DNA from 3 places in the Streptomyces sp. NPDC030809 genome. Region 3 is predicted to be linked to each of the others. Evidence: riboswitches for the same ligand, from Rfam matches in the RefSeq annotation. Region 3 holds a riboswitch; each other region holds the start of a gene.

Region 1 (10,129 bases), on a different contig from region 3:
TGCCGCGACGCGGCGCTCGTGTTCGCGCCGGACGGCCGCAGGCTCGTCACGGCATCCGCCTCCGGGCTCGTGACCTGGGACACCGCTTCGGGGAAACGGCTGTCCTCCCTCGCACAGCCCGGCTTGGGCCAGGTCGGGTTCAGCCCGGACGGCCGCTTCCTGGTGGGGCTGAGCGGAACGGACCTGCTGCTGTTCCGGGTGGGCGGCGGCTCCGATCCCGTCCTGCGCAGGCCCGTCGGCTTCGAGGACGTGGACCAGTTCCGCGTGAACGTGGCGGACCGCACCCTGACGTACCGCTCGGACAACTCGCAGGGGGTGGTCCGCACCCTCGACCTCGGCCACCTCGTCGACCGCGAGACCCGTCGCGAGCCGGTGGAGCAGACCCGGCTGAGTCCGGACGGCCGGGTGCTGGCCACCGTCGAAGCGGGCCCCGGAGGCGGCCTGGTCCGCCTCGTGGACACGCGTACGGGCGCGGTCCTGGCCGAGTCGCCCACCGCACGCTGCGGACCGGCAAAGGACCCGGGGACGGGCGGGGAGTGCGGAGGGCCCGAGCTCATCGCCTTCAGCCCCGACGGCCGTTTCCTCGCGCACGGGGGCACCCTCGAAGCGGACGGCCGCCTGGTCCTGCACGTCCTGGACCTGCGCCACCCCGCCCGTACGGCCGTCGCGCTCACCGTACGGAAGGGCCGGACGGGGCACGTCGACGTCCGCGGCTTCGGCGGGCTCACCGGGCTGGCGCCGGCACCGGGCGGTACGCGGCTGCTCGTCGGTCTGGATGCCGAGGCGGGGGCGGACTCGGGGACGGCATCCGGGACTCGGCCGCCCGAAGCCGGCCCGGCAGAGGAGACGGCCGGAGGCGCCGGGGACTCCGGAGCGGACCCTGACGGGGACTCCGGCGCGGACTCCGGCGCGGACCCTGACGACTCCGGCGCGGAAACCGGCGAAGACCCTGACGAGGACTCCGGCGCGGACTCCGGCGCGGAAACCGGTGAGGGTTCCGGTGAGGAGCCCGCCGGCACGGACTCCATCGAGGTGTGGGACCTCGCCCACCGGCGCCGGGAGCAGCGGTTCGCCGATCCGACTGCCGACGGCTCGTACGCCTACGGTGCCCCGATGGCGGTACGCTCCGACGGCCGGTTCTTCGCCGCGACCCTCTCGGGGGGCAGGGCAGCGCTCTTCGGCCTGCCGGGCCGCCGCGCTTCGTACCCGCGGCTGAGCTCGAACAACATCACCGACCTCGCCTTGAGCCCGGACGGCCGCCGCCTCGCGGCGGGCGACTCGCTGGGGAACGTGACGCTGTGGGACGGTGACGGCGAACGGCGCCTGGCCGAGCTCACGCCACCGGACGGCATCTCGGCCGGCAGCACCGACGCCCTCGCCTTCTCGCCGGACGGGCGCCTCCTCGCGGTCGGCGATTCCGGCGGCCGCCTCCAGCTGTGGGGGATCGCGGACCCGGCCGCCCCGCACCCCCTCGGTTCCCCGCTGGACACGGGCGGAAGCGCGGTCATGGCCCTGGCCTTCTCCGAGGACGGCCGCACCCTGCACGCCTCCGGCAACCACCACGCGATCCTCCGGTACGCGGTCACCCCCGAGGCCGTCGCGGCCGAGGTCTGCCGGCGGGCCGGCGGCCGCGGCCTGACCGCGGCGGAATGGCGCACCCGCATCCCGTCCGTCCCGTTCCGGCCTTCCGGATGCGGTGCGTGAGCCGCCGGGGTGGCGGCCTCCCGGGTCCGCGGCCCGGAGGAGCAAGTGACCAGGCGCCCGGGTGCCCGCGGGCCGGGGCCCGGGACCGACCGCTCCCGGGCCTCGGGGATCATGGGGTCATGCTGGATGCCCTGAGCCTGGACCTCACCCCCGTCGTCGCCGAGCAGCCCGACCCGCTCCTCTTCGCCACCGTCTCCGGGGCGCACCTCTACGGGTTCCCCTCCCGGGACTCGGACGTGGACCTGCGCGGGGTGCACCTGCTGCCGGCCGAAGACCTGCTGGGTCTGCGGGAGCCGGAGGAGACGCGCAGCCGGATGTGGGACCGGGACGGGGTCGAGATGGACCTCGTCACGCACGACCTGCGCAAGTTCGTGCGGCTGATGCTCCGGCGCAACGGGTACGTGCTGGAGCAGCTGCTCTCCCCGCTCGTGGTGCACACCACCCCGGTACACGCGGAACTGCGCGAGCTGGTCCCCGGCGTGCTCACCCTGCACCACGCGCACCACTACCGGGGGTTCGCGGCGACCCAGTGGCGGCTGTTCGAGCGGACGGGTGAGCTGAAGCCGCTGCTGTACGCGTTCCGGGCCGCCCTGACCGGGGTGCACCTGATGCGCAGCGGCGAGGTGCAGGCCCACCTGCCGACCCTGCTCGACGAGGTCCCCGAGGCCCCGCGCTACCTGGCGGAGCTGATCGAGGCCAAGGTCGCGGCCGAGCACGCGCCGGCCGCCGGCCCGGCGCGCGAGCTCCTGGCGCAGGACCTCGACGCCCTTCTCGACGCCCTCCAGGAGGCCCGCACCGCCACCGCCCTCCCCGCGGAGACCCGCGCGAACGACGCCCTCGACGCCTTCGTCGTACGGGCCCGCCTGGAGGCACGGAACACGCCCTGACGGCGGCCGCCGGCCGTCCCGCCCCCGCCCCCCTTCCCGCCCCCGCCGGGGGCAGGGACGGGGACGGGCCGGTGCATCAGGAGCCGTTGAGCCAGGGGATCTCCTGCGCGGCGTAGCGGTAGGCGCGGAAGACGGAGTTCTGGAGGCCCCGGGAGGATTCGAGGCCCACGCCCTCGTCGAAGGTGCCGAACTCGGGGACCACGAACTCCCACACCACGTCGCCCTCGGGGGTCACCTCGAAGAGGCGGCCGAAGGAGCCCTCCGCCACGAAGGTGTTGCCGTTGGGCAGGCGCTGGGCGCTCGACATGTACGGGCTGTAGAAGTTCTGCGGCGGGTTGTCCTCGTAGGACCACACCTCTTCGCCGGTGTGCGGGTCGAGTTCCAGCACCCGCGAGTACGGCACCGAGGTCGTGTCCCGGTAGGTGCCGTTGTCGAAGACGAGGACGGTGCCGCCGGGCAGTTCGTGCGGGTAGTGCTGCTGGGCGAGGACGTCCGGGCCGATCCGCCAGCTGACCGAGCCGTCCGTGCGGTCCACGGCCACGGTCGTGGACGCGCTGCGGAAGCCGACCACGATGCCGCCGTCGGCGAGTTCGTTGACGGTGTTCGCCATCGGCCAGTGCTCGCGGGCGAAGTGCTGGTTCAGCGGCACCTGGGCGGGGTCGAGGTGCTCGATCGCGGCCCACCGCCAGACCACCTCGCCGCTCCAGGTCAGCTCGTACACCACGTCTCCGTAGATCACCCCGCCGGGGGCCTCCGAGCCGGGGATCCCGCCGCGGATGCGGGCCGCGTCCGCCGGGTCCAGCGGCTCCACGGCGAGGATGACGAGGTTGCCGTTGGCGAGGACCGAGGCGTCGTGGTGGTGGAAGGGGTGGCGGGCCTCGCGCACCACCGTGCCGTCCGGGGCGATCTCCTGGAAGATGCCGCCGTGGTAGACGTCCCAGATCGGGAAGAGGGTCGGGCCGGTGGTGTCCTTGCCCTGGTAGAAGAGGTTCCCGTTCGGCAGCAGGCGGCCGTGCCGGCCGGGCGGGTGCGGTGAGCTCCAGCTGTGGACGACGTTCCCCTCGATGTCCACGAGACGGACCTCGCCGGGTCCGGCGATCGGGGTGTAGAGGGTGTAGCCGCCGAAGCTGCGCTCCGGGTCGTGGGCGCGCAGACCGAGTCCGCGGCGGCGCAGGGTGTTCTGGTCGATGGTGCTCATGGGGTGTGGGTGCTCCAGTGCAGGTTCGGGAGTGCGGGCTCGGGCTGGGGGTGTGCGGGAGGGGGAGGGGAGAGCAGGGAAGGGCAGGGCAGGGGAGGTGTCAGGGCAGGGTGACCGCGGCCGGGTCGGCGGCCTTCAGCGGGGCCGTGTGCAGGCGGGTGCGCAGGGCGGCGCGGTCCGCGGACCCGGGCAGCTTCTGCGCCGCCTTCGCCCAGGCCGCCTCCGCCGTCAGCTGGTCCAGCAGTGCGGGTGAAAGGTTCGTCCCGTACGTGTACTTGGGCTGGAAGGCGGCCGCGTACGAGGCCTGGAGCGCCCCGTGCGACTGCGCCACCACGTCGCGCTGCGCCCGCGCGGGGTCGGCGGCCAGCTCGCGCTGGGCGCGGAGCAGGGTCCGCAGCACGGCGGTGGTGCCCGCGTCCCCGGCGGCCGGTCCGGCGACGAGGAGGGTGCGTGCCGTGTACCCGGTGAACGGCAGCTCGGCGTAGCGCTCGCCGAGGGCCGTGCGGGCGGCGTCGTAGAAGCTGGGGAAGGTGACGCCCGCGTCCACGTCCCCGCGGGCGAGTGCGGCGGCGACCTGGTTGGGGGCGAGGTTCACGACGGTGACGTCCGCCGCGGTGAGCCGTGCCGAGCCGAGCATGCGCGACAGCGCGTACTCCACGTTGGTGCCCTGCGGCACGCCCACCTTGCGGCCCTTGAGCGCCGCGAAGCCGGAGACGTGGCGGTCGGTGCGGGTCAGCAGCCGCCAGTCGGAGAACCGGGACAGCTCGGCGACGATCCGGACCTCGCGGCCCCCGAGGGCGGCGGTCACGGCCGGCAGGTCGCCCACCACACCGAGCTGCGCCTGCCCGCCGAGTACGGCGTTCAGGGCGTCCCGTCCGGTGGCGAGGCCGGTGATCCTGGCGTCCACCTTCTCGGCGGCCCACAGCTGCCGCTCCTGCGCCAGGTGTACGGGTGCACCGCCCAGGTGGTCGCTGGTGGCGAGGGTGACGGCGGTCCGGCCGTCGGCCGCGGTGCCGCCGCCGTCCCCGCCCCCGGCAGAGCAGCCGGAGGCGACCGAGGCGAGTACGGCGGCCAGCACGGCGGCGGCGAGAACACGGGGTCTGAGCATGGGGAAACGTTCCTTTCGGGGGTGGTGAGAGGGAGGGAGTGAGGGAGTGAGGGAGGGGAGGAGCGTCGGAGCAGCGGCCGGCTGCCCCGTGCTCAGGCGGGCGGGGCCGCCTCGTGCTCGCCCGACAGGCGGGAGGCGATCAGCGCGCGCAGTTCCGGGTCCGGCGGGCCGGCCGGGACCGGATGGTCGGCGAGTACCCGGCCGGGGGAGCCGCCCAGGACCACCACCCGCTCGGCCAGCGCCAGCGCCTCGTCGATGTCGTGGGTGACGAACAGCACCGTGAGCCCGGTGCGTTGCCACAGCCGGCGCAGCAACTCCTGCATACGGGCCCGGGTCAGCGCGTCCAGCGCACCGAACGGCTCGTCCAGCAGCAGCACTTCGGGCTCCGCGGCGAGCGCCCGGGCCAGTGCCACCCGCTGCTGCATGCCGCCGGAGAGCTGGCCGGGGTACTTCTCGGCCCCCTCGGCGAGCCCCACCTCGGCCAGTGCGGCCAGCGCGCGCCGGCGCCGTTCGGCCCGGCCGAGGCCGAGCCGCTTGAGGGCGAACTCCACGTTGCCGCGGGCGGTGCGCCACGGGAACAGCGCGTACTGCTGGAACACCACACCGCGGTCCGGCCCCGGGCCGGTCACCGGGGCCCCGGCCACCGTGACCCGTCCCGCCGCGGGCTTCACGAAGCCCGCCACCGCGCCCAGCACCGTGGACTTGCCGCAGCCGCTCGGACCCAGCAGGGCCGTGAACGAACCCGCGGGCAGTTCCAGGTCGGTGTGCTCCAGGACCGGCGCGGCCGGCCGGCGCCGGGAGCCGCCGTACGCGACCGACAGGCCCTCGACGTGCACCGGGCGGCTCATGAGGCCTCCCAGTGCGCGAGCCGGCGGCCGGCCGCGGCCAGCAGCAGGTCCACGGCCACCCCGAGGAGTCCCAGGACCAGCAGCCCGGCGAACATCCGGTCCACCCGCAGGAACTGGCCGTCCACCTGGAGCCGGTACGCCAATCCGGCGTCCGCCCCGCCGAGTTCGGCGGCCACCAGCGCCAGCAGGGCCACCGAGGCCCCGTACCGCAGTGCCGCCAGCAGCGCCGGGGCGGCCGCGGGCAGCAGCACCTCGGCGAACCGCCGGGGCAGCGAGGCGCCCAGGCTCCGGGCCGCCCGCAGGTGGGTCGCCGGCACCCGCGAGACCCCGTCGTGCACGTAGAGCCACACCGCGAGCAGGACCGCGTACGCGATCAGCAGCCGCTTCGCGGTCTCGCCGATGCCGAACCAGGCGGTGGCCAGCGGCACCAGGGCGATCGCCGGGATCGGCCGCAGGAAGGACACCAGCGGGGTCACCGCGGCCGACAGCCGCGGCAGGTAGCCGGTGGCGAAGCCGAGCGCGGAGCCGAGCAGGGCCCCCAGCGCGAACCCCTGCCCGGCCCGGGCCAGGCTGGCGGCCAGGTCGCCGGCGAGGGTGCCGTCGCGGGCGCCCTCGGCCAGGGCGGACAGGGTCTGGGCCGGGGTGGGCAGCAGCCCCGGGGCCACCACGCCCGACCGGGCCAGGAGGTACCACAGCGCGAGCGCGGCGGCGGCCGCACCCAGGGCGGGTCCGAGCCGGCCCAGGGCCGCGGGGCCCGGCGGGGAGGGGGTGGTGTGCACGGGAACTCCTCGTTCGGAAGGTGAAGCAGGAGGCCGAGGAGGGCCGACAAGCGGCTGCCTCGCTCCGTGCCTCGATCGGTACCTCGATCAGTGCCTCGATAAGTGAGGTCAATAATTGACGAGGTCTATGAACAGCGTGTTGCAGCAGTACGAAACGTTCCGGCGCCCTCCGGGCGGCCCCGGAAGATGAGGTAATTTCACGAACGTGTCCCGCCCCGAACCCACCCCCGAAGCCATCGAGGTCGGTCGGGTGATCCGCGCCTGCCGCAAGCAGCGCGGGGTCGCCATGGCCGCACTCGCCGCCCGCTCGGGCCTCTCGCAGCCCTTCCTCAGCCAGCTCGAACGCGGCCTGGCCACCCCCAGCCTCAGTTCCATCTACCGGATCGCCGAAGCCCTGGACGTCACCCCCGGCACCTTCCTGCGGCCCCCGGACCGCCCCGGCACCGTCAGCCACGAGAGCGACCCCCAGGTCATCCGGGTCAGCGAGGCCGCCGGCCAGATCGCCCGCGTGCTCATCCCGGGCGGCCGCAGCGGCCTGATGGAGGCCTACGAGCACCACTTCGAGCCCGGCGCGGGCGAGCGCGGCTGGTTCCGGCACCCCGGCGAGGACTTCCTGTACGTGCTGTCGGGCGCGGTGGTCCTGGAGGTCGAAGGCGAGGAGCCGCTGACCCTGACGGCGGGCCAGAGCGCCCACCACCGCGGCGAGGTCCCGCACCGCTGCCGCCTCTCCGGCACCGAACCGGCCCGCACCCTGCTGGTCACGGCCAACGGCTGACCCGTACGAGGCCCCCGGCGCGGGTCCCGGGACCCCGGGGCGGGGCAGCCCGGGCCCCGCGCGGGAACCGTCGTGAGGAGGGTCACCGCGCGGCGCGGTCCCGGTGGGCCGGGGCGGGTTGCTAGATTGTGCGGCGGCCCGGTCCCGGGCCCCGGACGAGATGCGCCGTACCCGGTTACGCACGACGACGCGCCCAGGCGCGCTGTCCCACCGGCAGGCGCCGACCGCTGTCCGCACCCGGGCAGCGTTCCCTCGTCGCACAGATGGGCCGGACCGATGACCGTACCGCTCACCCGCACCCTCTACCGGACCACCGCGCACGCCAGCGGGGGCCGCACCGGATCGGTCGTCACCGACGACGGCCGGCTGGACGTCAGGCTGGCCCCGCCGCGCAAGAAGGTGCCCGGTACGACCAACCCCGAGCAGCTCTTCGCCGCCGGGTTCGCCGCCTGCTTCACCTCCGCGCTGGCCGAGGTGGCCGCAGAGTTCGGCGCGGACGCGGCAGCCGCCCGTGTCGCCTGCGAGGTGCAGCTCGGCACCACCGACACCCCTGCCGGCTACGGCCTCGCGGTCGGCCTCACCGTCTCCCTCCCGGGCTGGCGGGCGGCGGACCTGCTGCCGCTGCTGCACCGGGCGGACGCGGTCTGCCCGTACTCCCAGGCGGTACGCGGGAACATCGAACTCTCGCTGGTGGCCGTGGACGACACGGCGACGGAGGACACGGCGACGGACGACACGGCGACGGAGGACACGGCCGCGGACGGCGGCGGCACCGGTGGCTGAGCCCGCGGCCGACGCCCCCGACGGGCACCCGGCCGCCTCCCCGGCCCCCGGCGGCCCCGGCATCCCGGTCCCCGAGCCCTCCGCCTGGCTGCGGCGCGGGATCAGCCGGAACGGCGGCCCCCTGGTCGCGGACCGGCCCGGGGCCGAGGTGGTCTGGCTCCAGGCCGGACCGTACTTCGCCGACAGCCGCGGTTTCGCGGGCGTCACCTCGTACGAGGACGGCAGCGTGCACTTCCACCACCTGACGGGCGAACCGGGCGAGGACACCGGCACCTTCCGCCGGGAGGGCGCCGACCTCGTCGAATGGGGCACCAACACGGACGGCAGCACCTTCCTGGAGGTCTGGACCCCCCTGCCGCTCGGCGAGGACGGCGAGGACGGCGAGGAGGGCACCGGGTCCTGGTCCGGTCCGGACCACCACGTGGTGCGCGTCGGCCGGCACCTCGTGCACGTGGACTCCCGGAGCGGCACGTACTGGCAGCTGTGACCGGCACCCGGCCGCCGTCACGGCCGGAACTCGTAGAGGTGGAAGCCCCATTCGCCGCCGGCTGCGATACGCCGGCCGTCCGGGGTCCACGCGCAGGAGGTCAGTCCGCCCGCCGTCCGGAGCACGGTCAGCAGACCGGAGCCCGCCGTCTCCCAGATCCGCAGCGTGCCCTCGCCGTCGGCGGTGGCGAGGCGGGTGCCGTCGGGTGAGAAGGCCACGGCCGTCACCGGTCCGGTGTGGCCGGTCAGCGGTGCCGTGTACGTCCGGCGGGACCGCTCCCAGATCCGGACCGCTCCTTCCTCGTCGCCGGCGGCGAGCAGGAGGCCGTCCGAGGAGACCGCCACCGTGGTGGCCCCCCTCGCCTCACTGCCGGGGGAGGGGAACCGCATGTCGGTGTCCAGATCGTGGATGGCCACCGTGCTGCCGGCGGTGGCGAGCCAGGTGCCGTCCGGGGAGAACGCCAGCGCCTTCGACCCGGAGGTGGTCTGGCCGATGGGCACCGGGGTACCCGTGGCCAGGTCCCAGACCCGCCCGAACGCGTCGTCGGTGGCCGCGAGCCGGGTCCCGTCGGGCGAGAGGGCCAGTGCCCGGAGCCAGTTGAAGGCCCCGTGGACCTCACCGGCCGGGCTGCCGGTGACCGTGTCCCAGACCCTGATCGCCCGCTCCCCGTCGGCTACGGCCAGCCGCGTACCGTGCAGGGAGAGCGCCACCAGGGGCGGCCTCGTCCACGGGCTTCCGGGGAACACCTTCAGCCTCCCCGGGACCGCGTGCACCTCGCAGAGGTTCACGGTCCCGGCGCCGCCCGCGGTGGCGAACCAGGTGGCGTCGGGTGCGAGGGCGAGGGTGGCCGTGGTCGAGACGCGCCCCGGCCCGATCGCGCCGCGGTCCCAGATCTGCACGGCCCCGTCGCTGCCCGAAGTGGCGAACCAGCTGCCGTCTGCGGACACCGCCACCGCGTTCGCGCCGTCGCGGACGGCGCGGTGGCCGCGCCGGGCGGAGCAGGTCCCGGCCACCAGGTCCCAGACGCGGACGGCGCCGTCGGCTCCGGCCGCGGCGAGCCAGGTGCCGTCGGGTGAGACGGCCAGCGCCCGGGAGGCCGCGGACCCGTCGGACAGCGTCCGGACGCAGGCCCCGGTGGCCCGGTCCCAGATCCGGACCGGCCCGTCGGTGCCCGAGCTGGCGAGCCAGGTCCCGTCCGGGGAGACCGCCACCGAGTCCACGCGGCCCACGTGCCCGGTGAGGACGGCCGTACAGGCGCCGGTGGCCCGGTCCCAGATCCGCACCGTGCCGTCGTTGCCCGCCGAGGCGAGCCAGGTGCCGTCGGGGGCGACCGCCACCGCCCGTACCAGCCCGAGGTGGCCGGTGAGCGGGAGGGGGCGCGGATGCCCGCTCCGCTCCCGGATCCACACCGCCCCGTTGTCCCCCGCCGTGACCAGCCAGGTCCCGTCGGGGGAGACGGCCACGGCACTCACCTCCCAGGCGTGGACGCGGAATTCGGCGGTGCGCGTGCGGGTGGCGCAGTCCCAGAGCTGCACCCGTCCGTCGCGGAGTCCGATGGCG
Region 2 (10,129 bases), on a different contig from region 3:
CCTCGCCGAGCAGGTCGAGCTGTTCGAGGACGGTCTTCAGCGGCAGGCCCGCGTGGTCCATCAGGAACAGCTGGCGCTGGTAGTCGCCGACGTAGTCCCGGAAGGACAGGGTCCGCTCGATCACCTGCTGCGGGGAACCGACGGTCAGCGGGGTCTGGGAGGTGAACTCCTCCAGCGAGGGGCCGTGGCCGTACACCGGCGCGTTGTCGAAGTACGGGCGGAACTCGCGGACCGCGTCCTGGGAGTTGCGGCGCATGAACACCTGGCCGCCGAGCCCGACGACGGCCTGTTCGGGGGTGCCGTGGCCGTAGTGGGCGTAGCGCTGCCGGTAGAGGTTCACCATCTGCCGGGTGTGGGAGGCCGGCCAGAAGATGTTGTTGTGGAAGAAGCCGTCGCCGTAGTACGCGGCCTGCTCGGCGATCTCGGGCGAGCGGATGGAGCCGTGCCAGACGAAGGGCGCGACGCCGTCCAGGGGGCGGGGGGTGGAGGTGAAGGACTGGAGCGGGGTGCGGAACTTGCCCTTCCAGGTGACCACGTCCTCGTCCCAGAGGCGGCGCAGCAGGGCGTAGTTCTCGATGGCGAGGTCGATGCCGTCGCGGATGTCCTTGCCGAACCAGGGGTAGACGGGGCCGGTGTTGCCGCGGCCCATCATCAGGTCGACGCGGCCGTCCGCGACGTGCTGGAGCATCGCGAAGTCCTCGGCGATCTTCACCGGGTCGTTCGTGGTGATGAGGGTCGTCGACGTGGAGAGGATCAGGTTCTCGGTGCGGGCGGCGATGTAGCCGAGCATCGTCGTCGGCGAGGAGGGGACGAACGGCGGATTGTGGTGCTCACCGGTGGCGAAGACGTCGAGGCCGACCTCCTCGGCCTTCTGCGCGATGGCGAGCATGGCCTTGATCCGCTCGTGCTCGCTGGGCGCGCGTCCGGTCGTCGGATCGACCGTGACGTCACCGACGGTGAAGATCCCGAACTGCATGGCTCCCCTTCCCAAGGTTGTTTACGATTCAACTATACCCCGGAACGGGTGCACCGGACGAGGTATTCCCGGTCCTTCGCAGGGCCTTCCCACCGGCCTCCCGGCGGCTGCGGCCCTGCGGCGGCGGGACCGGCTACAGCCAGCCGCGGCGCTGGGCCTGGAGGGCCAGCTGGAAGCGGGTGGCGGCGCTTAGCCTGGCCATGAGGAGCTCCACCCGCCGGAACAGGGTGCGGCGGCTGATGCCCAGCTCCCGGGCGATGGCCTCGTCGCAGACCCCGCCCGCGAGCAGGGCCAGCAGGCGCCGGTCGGCGGCCGAGGGCGGCCGGCCCGCTCCCGCCCGGTCGTGCCCGGACCGCACGAGGGACGGCCGGGAGCCGTGCAGGGGCAGCGCCGCCTGCCAGGTCTGCTCGAAGAGGGCCGTGAGCGCCGAGAACAGCCCGCAGGGCTGGACGACCAGGAGCGTGTGGTGGTCGTCCACCTCGTGGATCGACAGGGAGACCAGGGCGCAGGCCTCGTCGATGATGATCAGTTTCACGGGGACCGCGGACACCACCCTGGCCTGCTCCCCCGCGGCGATGCACGGCTCGATGCTGCGGGCCAGGTTGCCGGGGTGCTCCAGGGAATCGCGGGAGTACACCACCCGCTGGGTCACCCCGCGGGCCAGGGTTGCGAGGGACTCGTCGGTGGCCGTGGGGATGGGGAAGTACGGCGGGGAGTCGAGCTGGCGGATCTGCTCGCAGGCGCTGGCCCAGGCCTGGCGCAGCCGCGGTCCGATGTCCTCGCCGGTGACGACCTCGACCGGGCCGTGCCCGCGGCCCCCCGCGGACACCCCCGGCCGCCGGCGGCGGAAGGCCTCGAAGGCCCCGGTGACGGTGATCCGGGAGGCGTCGAGCTCGGCCTCGCGGCGGCGGCCGAGGAGCTGGAGCCCGGCGGCGGGCGGCAGCGGGGCCACCGCCTCGCCGCCGTCGGCCGGAGTGCTGACGAGGCCCGCCCCGGCGAGTTCGGCGTACGCGGCGGACAGCTCGGGGCCGGTCAGGCCGGTGGCCGCGCCGAGATCGGGCAGGCGGGCGGGGCCCGCCTCCAGCAGGGAGCGGTAGAGGAGGGCGGCCGTCCGCCCGAGGCCCAGCTGCCGGAGGGCGTCCCCGAGGGCCTCGCCCCCCTCGCTCCCCCCGGCCCCGCCGATCTCCGCCGTCGCCATGGGCGGCAAGGTACCAACGCGGTACGCCCGGCGCACCACCCCTGCCGGAGCCCGGGCGGGGGCCGGGGGGGGCGGGGGTGGTGCGGCCGGGCGTTCGGCCGTCAGCAGCCGGGCGTTCGGCCGTCAGTAGTCGATCGTGTTGTGGTGCAGGCAGGACAGCGGGCCCGCCCCCACGTCGTACCCGTCCGCCGCCCGCTGGCTCCAGAACTGGGCGAACGTACCGGAGACATGGCCGAGGAAGGTGTTCCACAGCGGTCCGGCCGGGTCCTCCGTGCAGGCGTCACCCGGCTCGTTCGAGGCGTCGTAGAGGTCGATCATGGCGCCGAGGGCGCGGCCCTCGACGGTGTCCCCGTTGTCCCAGTTGGCCGTGCCCCAGGTCGGCCCCTCCAGGTCCTGCGTACGGCCGCCGGGCCAGCGGAAGGTGGGATCGCCCAGCGCGGCGACGCCGAACCAGGTCGCGAAGCCCTCGGTCCACGCGCAGCCGGCCGAGCTGGTCTTCGTGATGTAGTGCGGGCTGCAGTTGGGGGAGGACGGGAAGGCGTCCTCGTACACGTCGTCCATCATCGCGTGGCCGAACTCGTGCAGGACGAGCACCGGCGCGTCGGGGTCTTCCGCGGCCAGGTGCACGGCGTTGCCCTGGGTGGAGTAGTACGTGCCGTCGGTGGAGTCGGGGGCCCAGTTGACCAGGCCGCGGCGGCAGGTGGTGTCCCGGGCGTCCCAGCAGGAGCCGGGCTTCCAGTTCCAGCCGGTGTTGACCGCGTCGAAGGCCTCGACCCCGCGCATCAGGGCGGCGTCGGCGGGCCGGAAGGCGCCGAAGTCGGCCGAGGTGCCGGTGGGGACGTTGGCGCGGGTCGCGGTGGCGAAACGATACGGCTGGCGGGACTTGCCGTTGCGTATCACCCAGTTCTGGTTCTCGGTGGCGAACTGGACGTACACGTCCTGGCCGCCGCCCTCCTCGTCGGTGTTGTCGAAGCACAGCCGGAAACCGCCGTCCGCGCCGGTGACCCCGCTCGCGAGCAGGTCGTCGGAGCCGCGCGCGTCGTCGTCGTACACCGCCACGCGTGCGTTGCCCGAGACCCGGGTGACCCCGGTGTGGTCCACGTAGTTCCACGTGCCGGTGGCGCAGGCGGTGCCGGCCGCGGCCGGGAACTGCTGCTGCGTGCGGGCCCTTTCGGCGGGCCGGTGGGCGAGCCCCGGCCGGAGGCGGCTCGCGCCGGGCGCGGCGGGCGCCGCCGCGCCGACGGCGGGCACCGGGATCCCGGCCACCGAGCGCCGAACCCCGACCGTCAGGAAGACGGAACCGCTGCCGGTGTCCGCGGCGTCGGCGGTGGAGGTTGCGGTGGCCCGGATGCCGGCCGGTCCCGGTGCCACCGCGCGGACGGTCCCGCTGAGCCGCCACGGGCGGCCCTGTCCCGTCCGGCCGGTGCCCTCGGCGCGGTGCACGCGGCCCCCGTGGGCCGGGACGAGGGAGCTGCGCGTGGCGGTGCGGAGCCCGGCGGGTGCGGTCGCCCACTCCAGCCCCGCGGGCAGCTGTACGTCGAGCCGCACGCCCGTGTCGCGGCCGGCGGTGCCGACCTCGATGTCGAGCCGGGCCGTACCGCCGAGCGCGGGCGCCCCGGACAGGTGGAGGGACACGGAAAGGCAGTGGGCCCGTTCGTCGGTGCGGTCCTGCGGGGGTGCGGACGGCCGGCAGGCGGCGGGGGCGGACGGGGCGGCGAGCGCAGCGGGGACGGCGGCCGGGGCCGGGGCCGCCGGGAGCACGCGTGCCTGCGCCCCGGCGGGTGCGGCCGCGAGTGCGAGCAGCAGCCCGCACACGGCGGCGCCCACCGCGTGGCGGTGATGCGTACGACTCAGGTGCATGGGGGGTCCTCTCGAGTCGGGGGAACTCGGTGCGGATGCGGGTTCTACCGGATCCCGCGCCCCCGTGGTGGCGGATCCGTGCCATCGGCTCGGATCGGCACACCCGCCAAGTCACAAGCAGGCCAACCTCGTCGGGACCGTGCTCGGACGTGCCGCAGGTCCGGGCGCGGCCCCTGCGCGGGGCGCGGCCGGACCGGCGGTTGCGGCGCCTCTCGCACCGGCGCCGGGCAGGGTCAGGAGTACACGTTCCAGTCGAGCGTGCCGCTCCAGGTGAGCTTGATCTCGCTGAGGTCGGCGGCCGCGGCGAGGCAGAAGACCGTACCCGCGCGGAAGTTGCTGCCGATCAGGTGGCGCCGGCCGTCGCTCAGCTCCACGCCCTGGCCTCCGACGCTGCGGTCCCCGCACTTGTACCACTTGACCGAGATGGGCAGGTCGAAGTCCGGGATCCGGAGGTAGACGTTCGAGCCGTTGGCGGTGATCGTGCGGCCGGTCTCGTAGTACGTGTACGAGCCGCCGACGCGGCCGGACACGTTCGTGGTCGTGGCGTGGGCGGGGCCGGTGGCCAGCACGGTCGCACCGGCCAGGGCGGCACCGGTGACGAGGAGCTTGCGGGCGGTTGCGCCGACTTTTCTTGTCACGGCAGGGGTGTCCTTCTCGGAAGGGGAGACGGGAGACGGGCGGCGGTCAGCAGTTGTCCCGGGTGGTGATGCGGAGCTTGTCGAGGGTGCCGATGCTCCGGAGGTCGTTGCGGATCTGACCGGCCTTGAGGCAGAGCGTGCGGCCGTTGGTGAAGTGCAGGATCGCGCCGCCGCGGTCGCGGGAGTTGTTCGCGATCTGCGCCCCCTTGCTCTCGGTCAGGTTCACCCAGCTCGACGTGACGGCCTCGTGGACGCCGGTCCGCACGTCACCGCCTTCCTTGTAGAAGCACACCGCGCCGACCGGACACCCCAGGCCGTCGGCCTGGGCGGCGGGGGCGGCGGCCAGTCCGGCGGCCGCGATCGCGGCGGTGCCGAGCAGGACGGAGAGCTTGGTCCTCAGAGTGGACTTCACGGGAAACCCTTCGCTGGATCGGGAGGGGAGGAACGGCCCCCGGCCGGGCCGGGGGCCGGCCCGGAAAGGGGTCCGGGCCGGCGCTTCCGGAGGCTGGGCTCCGTTCGCAGCAGAAGCATCGCCGCCGGTCCGCGGGCCCCGGAAGGCATGCCGGGTGAGAGCAAGTGGTCCTGAATGCTTGGTGTCATCCGGCCCGGACCGGCCCGGCCGGAACCTGTCTGGTGACGCGCCGCCCGCCGCTGGCATGATCGGCGCTCCGGCACCGTGCGGCCTGACCAGCCGCGCGCCTTCAGGGGGAGGGCCCAGGAATGGGTTCGGGATCGGTACGTCGTCGGCCTGCGCGGATACTGCGGCCGCACGTGCTCGGCTACAACGGCTTCCGCATGGAGCTCAGTGCGCCACGGCGGCGGCTGGAACTGCCGACGGGGTTCGTCACGCTCGTCTTCACGTTCAGCGAAGGGCTGTGGGTGTCCCGTGCGGACTCCCCGCGCCCGGTCTCGCTCGGCATGGTGAGCGGGCCGCACACCGGCCCGGCCGTCGGCGTGCACACGGGCGTGCTGTACGGGCTGGAGGTGAACATGACCCCGCTCGGCGCGTACCGCCTGTTCGGGATCCCCATGTGGCATTTCGAGGGGACCCACCTCGACCTGGTGGACGTCCTCGGGCGGCGCGGTGCCCAGCTCTGCGAGCAGCTGCACGGCCAGTGCTGCTGGGAGGCGCGGTTCGACCTGCTGGACCGGGAGTTCGCGGCCCGGCTGCCCGAGGGGCCGCAGGTGGCGCCGGAGGTCGGCTGGGCCCTGTCCCGGCTCTGGCGGGACGCGGGGTCACTGGCCGCGGTCACCGCGGGGACGGGCTGGAGCGCGCGGAACCTGCGGGCCCGGTTCCGCGAGCAGGTCGGGCTCTCGCCGAAGGGGATGGCCCGGATCTTCCGGCTCCAGAAGGCCCTGCGGCTGCTGACCGCGGGCACGGCGCCCGCGCAGGTGGCCGCGGTGTGCGGCTACCACGACCAGGCGCACTTCAGCCGGGACATGAAGGCCATGACCGGCCTGCCCCCTTCCCGCCTGCTCCGCCTCCGCGGCGGCCTCCCCCCGGGCTCCGTCCTCGACCGCGCCCCGGGCCGCATCACGAGCGTCCTCCTCCCGTCCTGACCCCGGGTATCCGCGGCCGGTGCCGCCGGGCCGGCCGGCCCTCGCCTGCGACTCGTCGGACCGGCCCCTGCGGGGGGTGGGTCAGGTGTTGGGGCAGATGATGAAGAGGGGGTGGGTGGTGCGGGTGGGGTGGGGGCCGGAAGTGGTGAGGGACTTGCGGATGTCGTGGAGGTGGTCCGGGGTGAGTTCCAGTGGGGGTTCGTCGGGCTGGTGGGTGGTGCGGATGGGGTAGTCCACGCCCGGCTCGGTCGTCATCTCGATGTGGCAGCCGAGCACGTGGGTGACGGTGCGGCCGGCGGTGAAGTCGATCAGGCGGTCGATGGTCCGGGTGAAGGCCGCCCAGTCGTCCACGTACAGCCGGCCGGGGTAGACCGTGTCCCCGGTCAGCAGGAAGCCGCTCCACGGGTCGTGGTAGGTGACCGCCGCCTCGTGGTGGCCGGGGGTGGCCAGGCATTCCAGGACGCGGCCGCCGAGGTCGATGCGGGCCACCGCGTCGGGGTCCGCGCCGAAGCCGAAGTACGCCCAGGCGGTGGCCCGGTCGGCGCCGACCACGGTGGTGTCCGGGCGGCCGGCGAACTGGCCGTCGCCCGCGACGTGGTCCCCGTGCGGGTGCGTGTGGAGCACCAGCAGCCCGTACGAGGGGCGGGGGTGGCGGGCGAGCCAGTCCTCGACGAGCCCGTCGACCACGCGGCGCAGCGGGAAGAACGCGGCGGACTCGGTGGCACCGGTGTCGATCAGCACCGCCCGTTCGTTCCCGAACAGCAGGAACAGGAACGGGGCCTCGTAGTTGATCGCCATGTTCTGCCGCAGGATCAGCGTGTGCTCGTCGTACGCGTGGACCTGGATGTCCGGATCCGTGTTGTGCTTGGCGGACGGCGAGCCGTGGATCCAGCGGACGCCCAGGGCCCGCCGCGGGAGGGTGCCGTCGAAGTCGATCGGGGACGTGCCTGCGTGCACGAGGTCTCCTCGCGTGCGTCGTCTTGGCAGGCCGGGTACGGCGCACATCTCGTCCGGGGCCGGCCCCTGCGGGCCGCCACGGGGAAGCTACCACGCCCTCCCCGGCCGTCCCCGGGGAACCCGGCACGCGCGGGAGGCCGGCACGCGCGGGAGGCCGCGCACCCGCGGGAGGCCGCGCACCCGCGAACGGCTGCGGACGCACGGGCGGCTGCGGACCCGCGCGACGACCGCGCACGCGCGGGCGGCCCCGCTCCGGTCGGGAGCGGGGCCGCCGCCTGCCGCGTGCGGGCGCCCGCCCTGCATGTCCGGGCGCCCGCCCTGCCTCCGTTCGCCGCGGTCAGCGGACGATCTGGAGGAGCTTGTTCGGCGAGCCGGTGCCGGGGCTGGTCACCTTGCCGGAGACGGCGCCGTTGACCAGGGCGGTCGCCACCTGGGACGGGCTGGCCGAGGTGTGCCCGGCCAGGTAGACGGCGGCCGCGCCGGCCACGTGCGGGGTGGCCATCGAGGTGCCGGAGATGGTGTTGGTGGCGGTGTCGGACGTGTTCCAGCCCGCCGTGATGGACACGCCGGGGGCGAACAGGTCCAGGACGGAGCCGTAGTTGGACCAGCTCGCCTTCGCGTCGGTGTTGTTCGTGGCGCCGACGGTGATGCCCTCGGTGACCCGCGCCGGGGAGGAGCTGCCCGCGTTGGCCCCGGAGTTGCCCGCGGCGATGGCGTAGGTGACCCCGTCCGCGATCGACCGGCGGACCGCGTTGTCCAGGGTGGTGGAGGCCCCGCCGCCCAGGGACAGGTTGGCCACGGCCGGGGCGCCCGCCTGGTGGTTGGCGGTGACCCAGTCGATGCCCGCGATGACCCCGGCGGTGGTGCCCGAGCCGTTGTTGTCGAGCACGCGGACGGCCACGACCTTGGCCTTCTTCGCGACTCCGTAGGTGGCCCCGGCGATGGTGGTCGCCACGTGGGTGCCGTGCCCGTTGCCGTCCTGGGCGACGCTGTCGTTCTCGACCGCGTCGAAGCCGTTGACGGCGCGGCCCGCGAACTCCTTGTGGGAGATGCGGACACCGGTGTCGATGACGTACGCGGTGACGCCCGAGCCGGCCGTGTCGGGGTACGTGTAGGTGCCGGACAGCGGCAGCGAGGGCTGGTCGATGCGGTCCAGGCCCCAGGGGGCGTTGGTCTGGGTGGCGTCGGACCGGACGATCTGGTCCTGCTCGACGGAGGCGACCGCGGGGTCTGCGGCGAGCTTGCGGGCCTGGGCGGCGGTGAGTTCGGCGGCGTAGCCGTTCAGCGCGGCGGAGAAGGTGTGCCGGACCGTGCCCCCGTGGCGGGCTATGAGCTGCTTGCCCCGGGCGGAGGCCGAGGAGAATCCGGCGGCGTTCTTGAGCGTGACGATGTAGCTGCCGGGGACGGCGGTCGGCGAACCGGCGGCCAGGACGGTGCCGATGGCGGGCGCCGCGGCCGTGGGGGCGGCCTGGGCCGGGGCCGTCGCGAGGGTGCCCAGCAGCGCGGTCGTGGCGGCCGCCGCGACGGCGGCGGCGGTACGGGTCCTGGTGCTGCGCTTGAGTGCCATGTCGAGGGATTCCTCACTCTGTGGCGGCGCCGGCCCGGGTGGGGCGGCGCGGCGTGGGGGCGTGTGTCGGGTGGGGTCGTACCGTCGTACGGTCCCGGCTGGCGGACGTCTCCGTCGCCGGTGTGTTCGAAACCGTCGCCCATCTCCACAGGTGGGACAAGGGAGTTGAGGGTTTGTCACATACATGCCACAGCGCCGACACGCCACCGCCCGGCTCACACGCGTCACCCGGCGGACGCATGAAATCCATGACATGTCCCTGCAATAAAGGGGGGTCGCGGGTGCATCCGCCCGCGACCCCCTTCCCACTCGTGCCCCGCACCTTCCGCCCGCGCCGCCCGGACCGCCGGGACCGCCCGGACCGCCGGGACCGCCAGGACCGCCAGGACCGCCAGGACCGCCCGGACCGCCGGGACCGCCCGCCTCAGGGCCGCCGGCCCCCGGCGCCGAGCACGACCTGCGGGACGCCCGTACCCGGGTGCGGTGCGATCTCGGCGTCCACGCGGTAGACCTCGGACAGCAGCGCGGGGGTGAGCACCTCCCGCGGGGTGCCCTCGGCCACGAGCCGGCCGTCCGCGAGCACGCAGATCCGGTCGCAGAACGCCGCCGCCAGGTTGAGGTCGTGCAGGGCCACGAGCGCCGTCACGCCGAGCCGGTGCACCAGGCGCAGCACGTCCAGCTGGTGCCGCAGGTCCAGGTGGTTGGTGGGCTCGTCGAGCACGAGCACGCCCGCCTGCTGGGCGAGCGCCCGGGCGATCATCACCCGCTGCTTCTCGCCGCCCGAGAGCCGGTCGTAGAGGGCGTGGGTGAGCCCGGTGAGCCCGAGTTCGGCGAGCGCGGCGGCGATGACGGCGCGGTCTTCGGCGTCGTCCCCGGCGAAGGCCTTCTTGTGCGGGGTCCGGCCCATCGCCACCACGTCGTACACGGTGAGCTGGAACTCCCCGGCCGTTTCCTGCAGGACGGCGGCCAGGCGGCGGGCCAGCGCCCGGCCCGGCATCCGCCACACGTCCTCGCCGTCGAGCAGGACCCGGCCGGAGGCGGGGCGCTGGGCCCGGTAGAGGGTCCGCAGCAGGGTGGACTTCCCGGCGCCGTTGGGCCCGACGAGTGCGACGACCTCGCCGGGCGCCACCCGCAGCGAGACCTCCCGTACGAGGTCCGCGCCGTCCACGGCGACGGACACGCGGGCCAGTTCGAGGGCGCCGGGCCGGGCGGGGGCGGGCCTGCCGTCCGGTGCGGCGGGGGTGCGTTCCGTCACGGGGTCCTCCGCCGCATCAGCCAGAGGAAGAACGGTCCGCCGGCGAGGGCGGTCAGGATGCCCACGGGGATCTCCTCCGGGCTCTTGAGCGTACGGGCCGCCAGATCGGCGGCGACGA
Region 3 (10,129 bases):
CGCCCTCGGAGAGCTGCAGCGCCACTGCGGTCTGTACGACCTCGACGCCATCTTCCTCAGCCACCTGCACGCGGACCACTGCATCGACATGTGCGCGTACTTCGTCGCCCGCTACTACCGCCACGAGGGCGGCCGCTGCGGCACGATCCCCGTGTACGGCCCCGAGGGCACGGAGCAGCGCCTGACCACCGCCTACGAGGACGTCCCGGACGAGCGCTCGATGAGCGAGGTCTTCGACTTCCGCACCCTGAAGTCCGGCAGCTTCGAGATCGGCCCCTTCCAGGTGCGCACCGAGCGGGTGTCCCACCCGGTGGAGGCGTACGGCATCCGGATCGAGCACGGCGGCCGCGCGCTGACCTACTCGGGTGACACCGGCACCTGCGCCTCGCTGGACGCGCTCGCCGAGGGCACCGACCTCTTCCTGTGCGAGGCCTCCTTCACGCACGGCAAGGAGGACATCCCGGACCTGCACCTGAACGGCCGCGAGGCCGGCGAGTGCGCACGGGCCGCGGGCGCCGGCCGCCTGCTGCTCACCCACATCCCGCCGTGGACGGACGCCGCGCAGAACCTCGCCGACGCCCGCGCGGTCTACGCGGGTCCGGTGGAACTGGCCCGCGCGGGCGCCGTGTACGAGGTCTGAGCACCTCGCGTACGAGGTCCGGGCGCCGCGCGGCCCGCGGCACCCGGCCCGGCCATGCCGAAGCCCCCGCATTCCGTGAGGATCGGAATGCGGGGGCTCCGTGCTGCCGGGGCGGCTGCCGTGGGGGCGGCAGCCGCGGGTCGGGCCGGTCCTACTTGGCCTCGGCCTTCTCCATCTCGGCGAGCTCCTCGTCGGACTCGCGGCCCGGCGTCGGGAGGTTGAACTTGGTGATCGCGAAGCGGAAGACCACGTAGTAGATCGCCGCGAACACCAGGCCGATCGGGATGATCAGCCAGGGCTTGGTGGACTTGCTCCAGCTCAGGCCGAGGTCGATGAGACCGGCCGAGAAGGTGAAGCCGCCGTGGACGCCCAGGGCCCAGGTGACGGCCATCGAGACCGCGGTGAGCACGGCGTGGATGGCGTACAGCAGCGGCGCGATGAACATGAACGAGAACTCGATGGGCTCGGTGACACCCGTGACGAACGAGGTGAGGGCGAGCGAGACCATCATGCCGGTGACGGCCTTGCGGCGCTCCGGGCGGGCGGAGTGCGCGATGGCCAGGGCGGCGGCCGGGAGGCCGAACATCATGATCGGGTAGAAGCCGGTCATGAACAGGCCGGCGCTGGAGTCACCGGCGAAGAAGCGGTTGAGGTCGCCGTGCACGACCTCGCCGGCGGCGTTGGTGAAGTCGCCGATCTGGAACCAGGCCACGGTGTTGACGAACTGGTGCATGCCGATCGGGATCAGACCGCGGTTGATGACGCCGAAGAGACCGGCACCCGCGGCGCCGAGGCCGGTCATCCACTCGCCGAAGTGGGAGATGACCTCGCCGATCGGCTCCCAGACCAGGCCGAAGAACACGCCGGCCAGGACGCCGACGAAGGCCATGATGATCGGGACCAGGCGGCGGCCGTTGAAGAAGCCGAGCCAGTCGACCAGCTTGGTGCGGTGGAACTTCTGCCACAGCACGGCGGCGAGCAGACCCATCACGATGCCGCCGAGGACACCGGGGTTGTTGTAGGTCGCGGCGACGTCCACGCCCTTGTTGGCGGTGGTGTTGACGACGGCCTCGGTCACCGGGAACGCGGTGAGCACGTTCTTGTAGACGAGGAAGCCGACAAGGGCCGCGAGCGCGGTGGAGCCGTCCGCCTTCTTCGCGAAGCCGATGGCCACGCCGATGCAGAAGAGCAGGGGGAGGTTGGCGAAGACGGCGTCACCGGCGGTGGCGAACACCGAGGCGACCTTGTCCCAGCCGAGACCGTCCTTGCCGAACACGTCCGCCTGGCCGAGGCGCAGCAGGATGCCGGCGGCGGGAAGGACCGCGATCGGCAGCTGAAGGCTGCGGCCGACCTTCTGCAGACCCTGGATGAGGCCGGAGCCCCGCTTCTTGGCGGGAGGCGCCGTGGCGGCGGTAGCCGTAGTCATAACTTCCTCCGGGGAGCGAGGCGCCGCCAGAGGACATGCAGGGAGACGGCGACGGCTCGGAAAGGGGGTACACGGGCCCCAGAAGCGGGGTGCGTGGTCTACACCAATGGGTGGTGTAGACCAGTTGTAACACGGTGAGCGTTAGATAAGGAACCTTCGTTTTCCTGTGGTCTACGCCACACCGGAGGGGCCGGGTCCAAAGCCCCCCGCTCCGACCCGGCCCGGGCTCGGAGGAGTCTTCGCCACAGACAAGCGGAATCCGTCCCAGGCACGCCGAAAGCCCCCGGACGGAAAGATCCGAGGGCCTTGCGGGCGCGGGTCCAAAGCCCCGCCGGGGGGCTGGAACTCCTTTATGCCTTGGTGTTCTCGCGCTCCATCTCGTCGATCTCCTCGTCCGACTCCCGGCCCGGGGTCTTCAGGTCGAACTTCGTGATGGCGAAGCGGAAGATCACGTAGTAGACCGCTGCGAAGGCCAGGCCGATCGGGATGATCAGGTACGGCTTCGTCGCCAGGCTCCAGTTGATGACGTAGTCGATCAGGCCCGCGGAGAAGCTGAAGCCGTCGTGTACCCCGAGTGCCCAGGTCACCGCCATGGACACGCCCGTCAGCACCGCGTGCACCGCGTACAGCGCCGGCGCGATGAAGAGGAACGAGTACTCGATCGGCTCCGTGATGCCCGTGACGAACGAGGTCAGCGCCACCGACAGCATCAGGCCGCCCACCTCCTTGCGGCGCCGCGGCTTCGCGCAGTGCGTGATGGCCAGGGCGGCCGCCGGCAGTGCGAACATCATGATCGGGAAGAACCCGGACATGAACTGGCCGGCCTGCGGGTCCCCGTTGAGGAACATCGCGATGTCCCCGTGCACCACCTGGCCGGACGGGGTGGTGTAGCTGCCGAACTGGAACCACACCGGCACGTTCAGGAACTGGTGCAGGCCGATCACCAGCAGCGCGCGGTTCGCGAGGCCGAAGATCCCGGAACCCCAGGCCCCGAGCCCCACCAGCCAGTCCGAGAAGCTCTCCAGCCCGTCGCCGACCGGCGGCCAGACCACGAGGCACAGCACGGCGAAGACGATCGCCACGAAGGACATGATGATCGGCACCAGCCGGCGGCCGTTGAAGAAGCCGAGCCAGTCCACCAGCTTCACGCGGTGGTAGCGCTGCCAGAACCAGGCCGACAGCAGGCCCATCACGATGCCGCCGAACACCCCCGGGTTCTGGTACGTGTACTCCGCGAAGCTGTCGCCGGCGCCGAGGCAGCCGCCGCCCACGTCCTTCGTGCCCGAGGGGCAGGACTCCGGGAAGGCGCGCAGGACCGCCCGGTAGACGAGGAAGCCGACCGTGGCGGCCAGCGCGGTGGAGCCGTCGGCCTTCTTGGCCATGCCGATCGCCACGCCGATGCAGAAGAGCAGCGGCAGGCCCAGGTCGGCGTTGAGCAGCGCACCGCCCGCGCTCGCCATCACCTTCGCGACGTTGACCCAGTCCAGGCCGTCGGCGCCGAACACGTCCTTCTGGCCCAGCCGGTTCAGGATGCCGGCCGCGGGGAGCACGGCGATGGGCAGCTGGAGGCTGCGGCCCATCTTCTGCAGCCCCTGGAACAGGCCGTTCCACCACTTCTGCTGGGGCGCTGCGGCCGCGCTGCTCGCACTCATCGGCGTCCTCCCGGAGGCCACCAGGTTTGGCGGTTGCCGCACACTGGTGTAGACCAGTTGTGGATACGGTCCGAGCGGTCGCCCTCGCGGGCGCACCGCTGCTGATCGTCATCATTCGGCAGAGCCCGGCCCATCGCCTCGCGAAGATGGGCCAACCGTGGGTTAACGTGACAAAGCGGACCCCCGCGACCGGCAATCTGCCGCCGAGACTCGTTCCTTGAAGACAGGGGAAAGACACATGGCCACCAAGGCTGAGAAGATCGTCGCCGGGCTCGGCGGTATCGACAACATCGAAGAGGTCGAGGGCTGCATCACCCGCCTGCGCACCGAGGTCGCCGACCCCAGCCTCGTCGACGAGGCCGCCCTCAAGGCCGCCGGGGCCCACGGCGTGGTCAAGATGGGCACCGCCATCCAGGTCGTCATCGGCACCGACGCCGACCCGATCGCCGGCGAGATCGAAGACATGATGTGACCGTCCCCCGAACCGGGCGGCGCACTTGGCGGCGCACCGCCTAGCCCAGACCCCGCACCGCACCCCGGCGCGGGGTCTGCGCGTACGCCCCCGCTCCGCGGGTCAATCCCAGCCCCTCCGGCCCGCTCCGCGGGCGCATTCCAGCCCCGCCAGGGGGTACCTCCCAGCCCCCTGGGGCCGGGGGAGTTCGAGGCGCGGGGTTCGGGGTGGAGCCCCGAGAGGCGGGACGGGTCCGCCGGGTGCCGCGCAGCGGATACGCTCGGACCATGTCTCGCATCGACGGCCGCACGCCCGACCAGCTCCGCCCGGTCACCATCGAACGCGGATGGAGCAAGCACGCAGAGGGCTCCGTCCTCATCTCCTTCGGCGACACCAAGGTCTTCTGCACCGCCTCCTTCACCGAAGGCGTCCCCCGCTGGCGCAAGGGCAGCGGCGAAGGCTGGGTCACCTCCGAGTACTCGATGCTCCCCCGCTCCACCAACACCCGCGGCGACCGCGAATCCGTCCGCGGCAAGATCGGCGGCCGCACCCACGAGATCTCCCGCCTGATCGGCCGCTCCCTGCGCGCGGTCATCGACTACAAGGCCCTCGGCGAGAACACCATCGTCCTCGACTGCGACGTCCTCCAGGCCGACGGCGGCACCCGTACCGCCGCCATCACCGGCGCCTACGTCGCCCTCGCCGACGCCGTCGCCTGGGGCCAGGGCAAGAAGCTGATCAAGGCCGGCCGCAAGCCGCTCACCGGCACCGTCGCCGCCGTCAGCGTCGGCATCGTCGACGGGGTCCCGCTCCTCGACCTCTGCTACGAGGAGGACGTCCGCGCCGAGACCGACATGAACGTCGTCTGCACCGGCGACGGCCGCTTCGTCGAGGTCCAGGGCACCGCCGAGGGCGAGCCCTTCGACCGCAAGGAGCTCAACGCCCTCCTCGACCTGGCCGCCGGCGGCTGCGCCGACCTGGAGGCCATCCAGCGCAAGGCCCTGGAGCTCTGACGGAACTCCCGGACCCGAGGGCCAAGGGGAAACCCCGCCCCGGGAACTGGGGGCCGCCCCCCACGCGTCATGCTGGGTACGGGCGCACGGTTCGAAGCCGTGCGCCCGTCCGCGCATCCGAACCCGGGGGGAAACCGCCACATGGCCCTGCACCGCCGTACCGCCGCCCTCGCCGTCACCGCCCTGCTCGCCCTGCCGGCCGTGACCGCGTGCTCCGCCATCGACACCGCACTGGACTGCGCCAACACCGCCGTGGCCGTCAGCGACGCCGCCAACGACCTCCAGCAGGCCATCTCCAACGCCGGGGACAGCCCGCAGGACGCGCAGAACGCCCTCGACCAGATCGAGAAGAGCCTCAAGGACATCGGCGACAAGAGCGACAACGCCGACATCGCCAAGGCCGTCGACTCGATCAGCGCCGGGGTCTCGAACGCCCGCAAGTCCCTCGACGACGGCAACGCGAACCCGGACCTCTCCGGCATCACCGACGGGGTGAACGAACTGAGCAAGGTCTGCTCCCCGTGATAATCGGGGCATGACCCGCCTCATCCTCGCCACCCGCAACGCGGGCAAGATCACCGAGCTCCGCGCCATCCTGTCCGAAGCCGGCCTGCCGCACGAGCTGGTCGGCTCGGACGCGTACCCCGAGATCCCGGACGTCAAGGAGACCGGCGTCACCTTCGCCGAGAACGCCCTCCTGAAGGCCCACGCCCTCGCGCAGGCCACCGGACTCCCCGCCGTCGCCGACGACTCGGGCCTGTGCGTGGACGTGCTCGGCGGCGCCCCCGGCATCTTCTCCGCCCGCTGGGCCGGCCGCCACGGCGACGACGAGGCCAACCTCCGCCTGCTGCTCGCCCAGCTCTCGGACATCGACGAGGCGCACCGCGGCGCGCACTTCGCCTGCGCCGCCGCCCTGGCCCTCCCCGACGGCACCGAACGCGTCGTCGAGGGCCGCCTCCTCGGCCGCCTGCGCCACGCGCCCACCGGCACCGGCGGCTTCGGCTACGACCCGATCCTCCAGCCCGAGGGCGACACGCGCACCTGCGCCGAACTCACCCCCGCCGAGAAGAACGCCATCTCCCACCGCGGCCAGGCCTTCCGCGCCCTGGTCCCGGCGGTACGCGAACTCCTGGGCTGACGGGCCCCGGCCGGACGCCGACGGCCCCGCACGCAGGAGCGTGCGGGGCCGTCGCGGCAATGCGGTTGGGGGGACTCGAACCCCCACGGGTTTTACCCCACTGGGACCTAAACCCAGCGTGACTGCCAATTCCACCACAACCGCGGGAAATCGACCGGACCGGACACCGGGTCCGGCGGGCTGGGCCCAGTCTACGGCCGAGTCCGTCCGGCGGGGTCACGTCCCGTCAGGTGGCCCCCGCCGGCCGGCTCGGGACGTCAGATGCCCAGATCCTTGATGATCTTGGCCACGTGGCCGGTGGCCTTCACGTTGTAGAGGGCGCGCTCGACCTTGCCCTCCTCGTCGACGATCACCGTGGAGCGGATCACGCCCGTCACCGTCTTGCCGTACAGCTTCTTCTCGCCGTACGCCCCGTACGCCTCCAGGACCTTCTTCTCCGGGTCGCTGACCAGCGTCACCTTCAGGTCCTCCTTCTCGCGGAACTTCGCCAGCTTCTCCGGCTTGTCCGGCGAGACGCCGATGACGTCGTACCCGGCGGTCGCGAGCAGGGCGAGGTTGTCCGTGAAGTCGCAGGCCTGCTTGGTGCAGCCGGGGGTCATGGCGGTCGGGTAGAAGTACACGATGACCTTGCGGCCCTTGTGCGCGGCGAGCGAGACCTCGTTGCCGTCCGCGTCGGGCAGGGTGAAGGCGGGCGCCGTGTCCCCGGGCTGGAGTCGCTCGCTCATGTCTCACAGTCTCCTTTGCAAAGGGTGCAGTACCACACGAGCGTAAGCTGACAGACTGACCATGTCGGACTACGCCCACACACCACCCACGGAGGCAGCGCGGTGTCGGAAGTCAGGACCCCTGCGCAGATCGAGGCGGACATCGTCCGCAGGCGCGAGCAGCTCGCGGAGACGCTCGACGAGATCGGCGTGCGCATGCACCCCAAGACGATCATCGGGGACGCGAAGTCCCGGGTGGCTTCGACCGTCGACGAGACGGCCGGCCGGGTGATCGTCGCCGTGAACCGCACCGTCACCGACTTCAAGGCCGGCTTCCGGCACGAGGACGGCGCCCCGAACGTCGGGCGCATCGTGCCCGTCGTGATGCTCGCGGCCGGCGTCGTCGGCCTCCTCGCGGTCTCGACGCGGCGCAAGCGCGGCTGACGTGACCCTCGGGCGTACGGCAGGCCCCCGGCCAGGTAGGTTCTTCGCGTGAGCCAGAATTCCACCCACGACAAGCTGCCCATCCGGATGCTGCACGATCGCGTGCTGGTCCGGTCCGACACCCCCGAGGGGGAGCGGCGCTCCGGCGGCGGCATCCTCATCCCGGCGACCGCCGCGGTCGGCAAGCGGCTGGCCTGGGCCGAGGTGGTCGCGGTCGGGCAGAACGTACGGACCGTGGAGCCCGGCGACCGGGTGCTGTACGACCCCGAGGACCGCGCCGAGGTCGAGGTCCGGGGCGTGGCGTACGTGCTGATGCGCGAGCGGGACCTGCACGCGGTGGCCGCCGAGCGGCTGGAGGGGTCGGAGGACTCCACGGGGCTGTACCTGTAGCGGACGCGCGGCGGGCCCGCAGCGGCCCGCAGCGGACCCGGAGGGGCCGGTGACCGAGGTCACCGGCCCCTTTGCGCGTCCTTTGCTACGGTGGGGAGGAACCCCGACGAGACGCGCCGTACCGGGTACGACAAGACGACGCACCCCGTCCGCTCTCGTCCCGGAGGTGCCTGTCATGGCCTGGGTTCTGCTTCTCCTCGCCGGTCTGCTCGAAGTCGGCTGGTCGATCGGCATGAAGTTCACCGACGGCTTCACCCGCCTGTGGCCCAGCGTCTTCACCGGCGCGGGCATCGTCGCCAGCATGGTCCTGCTGTCGTACGCCGCCAAGACCCTGCCCATCGGCACCGCCTACGGCGTGTGGGTCGGCATCGGCGCGGCCGGCGCCGCGGTCCTCGGCATGGTCGTGCTCGGCGAGCCGGTGACCGCCGCCCGGATCTTCTTCATCTGCCTGCTGCTGGTGGCCGTGGTCGGCCTGAAGGCGACCTCGGGGCACTGACGCCGGACCCCCGGTGTGCGGCCGGCCCCGGGGGAGCACCCCCCGGGGCCGGCCGGCTGCCGGGATCCGGACCGCGCTACGGCCCCGGTTCGGTGCCGCCGGTCGCGGCCCCGTCCGTGCCGCCCGGATCGCCGCCGGTGGTGCCTCCCGTGGTCCCGCCCCCGGTGGTGGTGCCACCGCCGGTCGTGCCGCCCCCGGTGGTGTTCCCGCCCGTGGTGCCGCCGCCGGTGGTGCCGCCCCCCGTGGTGTTCCCGCCGGTGGTGTTCCCGCCCGTGGTGCCGCCGCCGGTGGTGCCGCCGCCGGTGGTGTTCCCGCCGTTCGTCGTGCCGCCCCTGGTGTTCCCGCCGTTGGTGTTGCCGTTCGTGTTCCCGCCGTCGGTGCGGCCGCCGTTCCCGTTGCCGTTGGTGCGGCCCCCGTTGTCGGTGCCCCCGTCGGTGCCCGGGGACCGGGTGCGGGAGGGCTCGGCCGGCGGCGGCTGGAACGTGCCGGGCATGGTCTCCAGATCGAACTCGACCGGCTCGCTGTCCGCGAGCGCCGCCTTCGTGTAGGCCGCCCAGATCCGGCCGGGGTAGCCGCCGCCGTTGATGCGGCTCTCGCCCAGGGCCCCGTACAGCTCCTCGTGCGCGCCCGTGTCCGGGTCCTGGCCCATGATCGAGACCACCGTGGCCAGGTCCGGCGTGTACGCGGCGAACAGCGCCGACTTGTCCTTCTCGCCGGTGCCGGTCTTGCCGGCCGCCGGGTGGTCGGAGGCCAGCGCCGCCCGCGCGGTGCCGCTCTCGACCGTGCTGACCAGCATGGAGGTCGTGCTGTCGGCCGCCTCGCGGCTGATCGCCCGACTGGACTCGCGCTGGGGCAGGACCACCGGGGTACCGCGCTTGGAGATCTTCTCCACGAGCGTGTACGGGGTGTACTCGCCGTGCGCGGCGAGCGTCGCGTACGCCTGGGTCATGTCGAGCACGCTCGCGGTGGCGGTGCCGAGCGCCATGGCCGGACCGGTGCCGATGCTGGGCGTGTCCTTGGGGATGCCCATGGCGAACGCCGTTTCCTTGATCTTGTCGGCACCCACGTCCACGGCCATCTGCGCGTACACCGAGTTGACGGAGGATTCGGTGGCCCGGCGGACGGTGATGTTGCCGTAGCTGACCTGGTCCTCGTTCTCGGGCGCGTAGTAGCCGCCGCTCCAGCCGGTCACGGGCCGCCGGTTGTCGCCGTCGTAGATCGTGTTCGGCGCGATGACCCGGCCGTCCTGGGTGTGCGCGGTGTTCTGCACGGCGGCGGCGAAGACCAGGGGCTTGAAGGTGGAGCCCACCTGGTAGTCGCGGCGGGTCGCGTTGTTGACGTACTGCTTGGTGTAGTCGATGCCGCCGTACAGGGCCACGACCTTGCCGGTGGCGGGGTCGATGGACGCGCCGCCGACCCGGACCACCCGGTCCACCTTGTTCTCCTTCGGGTTCAGCTCGTCCATCACCTCCTCCTTCACCGCGTCGACGAAGTCCTTCTGGCGCCGCTTGTCGATGGTGGTGGTGATCTTGAACCCGCCGGCCGCGAGGGTCTGCTCGTCGATGATCTTGTTGCCGACCAGGTAGTCCTTGACCGCCTCGACCAGGTAGCCGCGCTGCCCGGACATGCCCGCGGAGGTGCGCAGCTTGCCCGGCTCGGGGAACTTCATCGCCGCCCGCTCGGCCTGGTCCAGCCACTTCTGCTTGACCATGCCGTCGAGCACGTAGTTCCAGCGGGCCAGGGCCCGCCCGCGGGACTGCGGGTGCGCGACCACG

Evidence for each region. Region 3 has a riboswitch for guanidine ahead of ACZ407_RS33500 (DMT family transporter). Riboswitches for the same ligand answer to the same signal wherever they lie in the genome.
Region 1: linked by a shared signal. The riboswitch ahead of ACZ407_RS20450 (Ohr family peroxiredoxin) and the one ahead of ACZ407_RS33500 (DMT family transporter) in region 3 are both predicted to bind guanidine.
Region 2: linked by a shared signal. The riboswitch ahead of ACZ407_RS20635 (MBL fold metallo-hydrolase) and the one ahead of ACZ407_RS33500 (DMT family transporter) in region 3 are both predicted to bind guanidine.

Annotation. Positions count from the first base shown of each region.
Region 1 is NZ_JBVIDV010000015.1:13,546-23,674, forward strand. Features, by position in the region: gene ACZ407_RS20415 (nSTAND1 domain-containing NTPase) at 1-1,704, shown strand, start outside; gene ACZ407_RS20420 (nucleotidyltransferase domain-containing protein) at 1,824-2,591, shown strand; gene ACZ407_RS20425 (aryl-sulfate sulfotransferase) at 2,668-3,789, opposite strand; gene ACZ407_RS20430 (ABC transporter substrate-binding protein) at 3,890-4,897, opposite strand; gene ACZ407_RS20435 (ABC transporter ATP-binding protein) at 4,990-5,745, opposite strand; gene ACZ407_RS20440 (ABC transporter permease) at 5,742-6,524, opposite strand; gene ACZ407_RS20445 (helix-turn-helix domain-containing protein) at 6,730-7,299, shown strand; guanidine-III (ykkC-III) riboswitch at 7,432-7,493, shown strand; gene ACZ407_RS20450 (Ohr family peroxiredoxin) at 7,576-8,082, shown strand; gene ACZ407_RS20455 (hypothetical protein) at 8,075-8,569, shown strand; gene ACZ407_RS20460 (NB-ARC domain-containing protein) at 8,587-10,129, opposite strand, start outside.
Region 2 is NZ_JBVIDV010000015.1:62,920-73,048, reverse strand. Features, by position in the region: gene ACZ407_RS20665 (LLM class flavin-dependent oxidoreductase) at 1-976, opposite strand, end outside; gene ACZ407_RS20660 (LuxR family transcriptional regulator) at 1,110-2,174, opposite strand; gene ACZ407_RS20655 (transthyretin-like family protein) at 2,298-4,034, opposite strand; gene ACZ407_RS20650 (hypothetical protein) at 4,268-4,672, opposite strand; gene ACZ407_RS20645 (hypothetical protein) at 4,719-5,084, opposite strand; gene ACZ407_RS20640 (helix-turn-helix domain-containing protein) at 5,393-6,232, shown strand; gene ACZ407_RS20635 (MBL fold metallo-hydrolase) at 6,314-7,189, opposite strand; guanidine-III (ykkC-III) riboswitch at 7,202-7,269, opposite strand; gene ACZ407_RS20630 (S8 family peptidase) at 7,527-8,756, opposite strand; gene ACZ407_RS20625 (heme ABC transporter ATP-binding protein) at 9,181-10,011, opposite strand; gene ACZ407_RS20620 (FecCD family ABC transporter permease) at 10,008-10,129, opposite strand, start outside.
Region 3 is NZ_JBVIDV010000038.1:36,195-46,323, forward strand. Features, by position in the region: gene ACZ407_RS33445 (MBL fold metallo-hydrolase) at 1-640, shown strand, start outside; gene ACZ407_RS33450 (PTS transporter subunit EIIC) at 792-2,066, opposite strand; gene ACZ407_RS33455 (PTS transporter subunit EIIC) at 2,417-3,718, opposite strand; partial or broken gene ACZ407_RS33460 (PTS sugar transporter subunit IIB) at 3,918-4,190, shown strand; gene rph (ribonuclease PH) at 4,457-5,182, shown strand; gene ACZ407_RS33470 (hypothetical protein) at 5,324-5,707, shown strand; gene rdgB (RdgB/HAM1 family non-canonical purine NTP pyrophosphatase) at 5,718-6,320, shown strand; tRNA gene ACZ407_RS33480 (tRNA-Leu) at 6,381-6,464, opposite strand; gene bcp (thioredoxin-dependent thiol peroxidase) at 6,578-7,045, opposite strand; gene ACZ407_RS33490 (DUF3618 domain-containing protein) at 7,148-7,468, shown strand; gene ACZ407_RS33495 (GroES family chaperonin) at 7,556-7,858, shown strand; guanidine-III (ykkC-III) riboswitch at 7,932-8,003, shown strand; gene ACZ407_RS33500 (DMT family transporter) at 8,034-8,354, shown strand; gene ACZ407_RS33505 (transglycosylase domain-containing protein) at 8,431-10,129, opposite strand, start outside.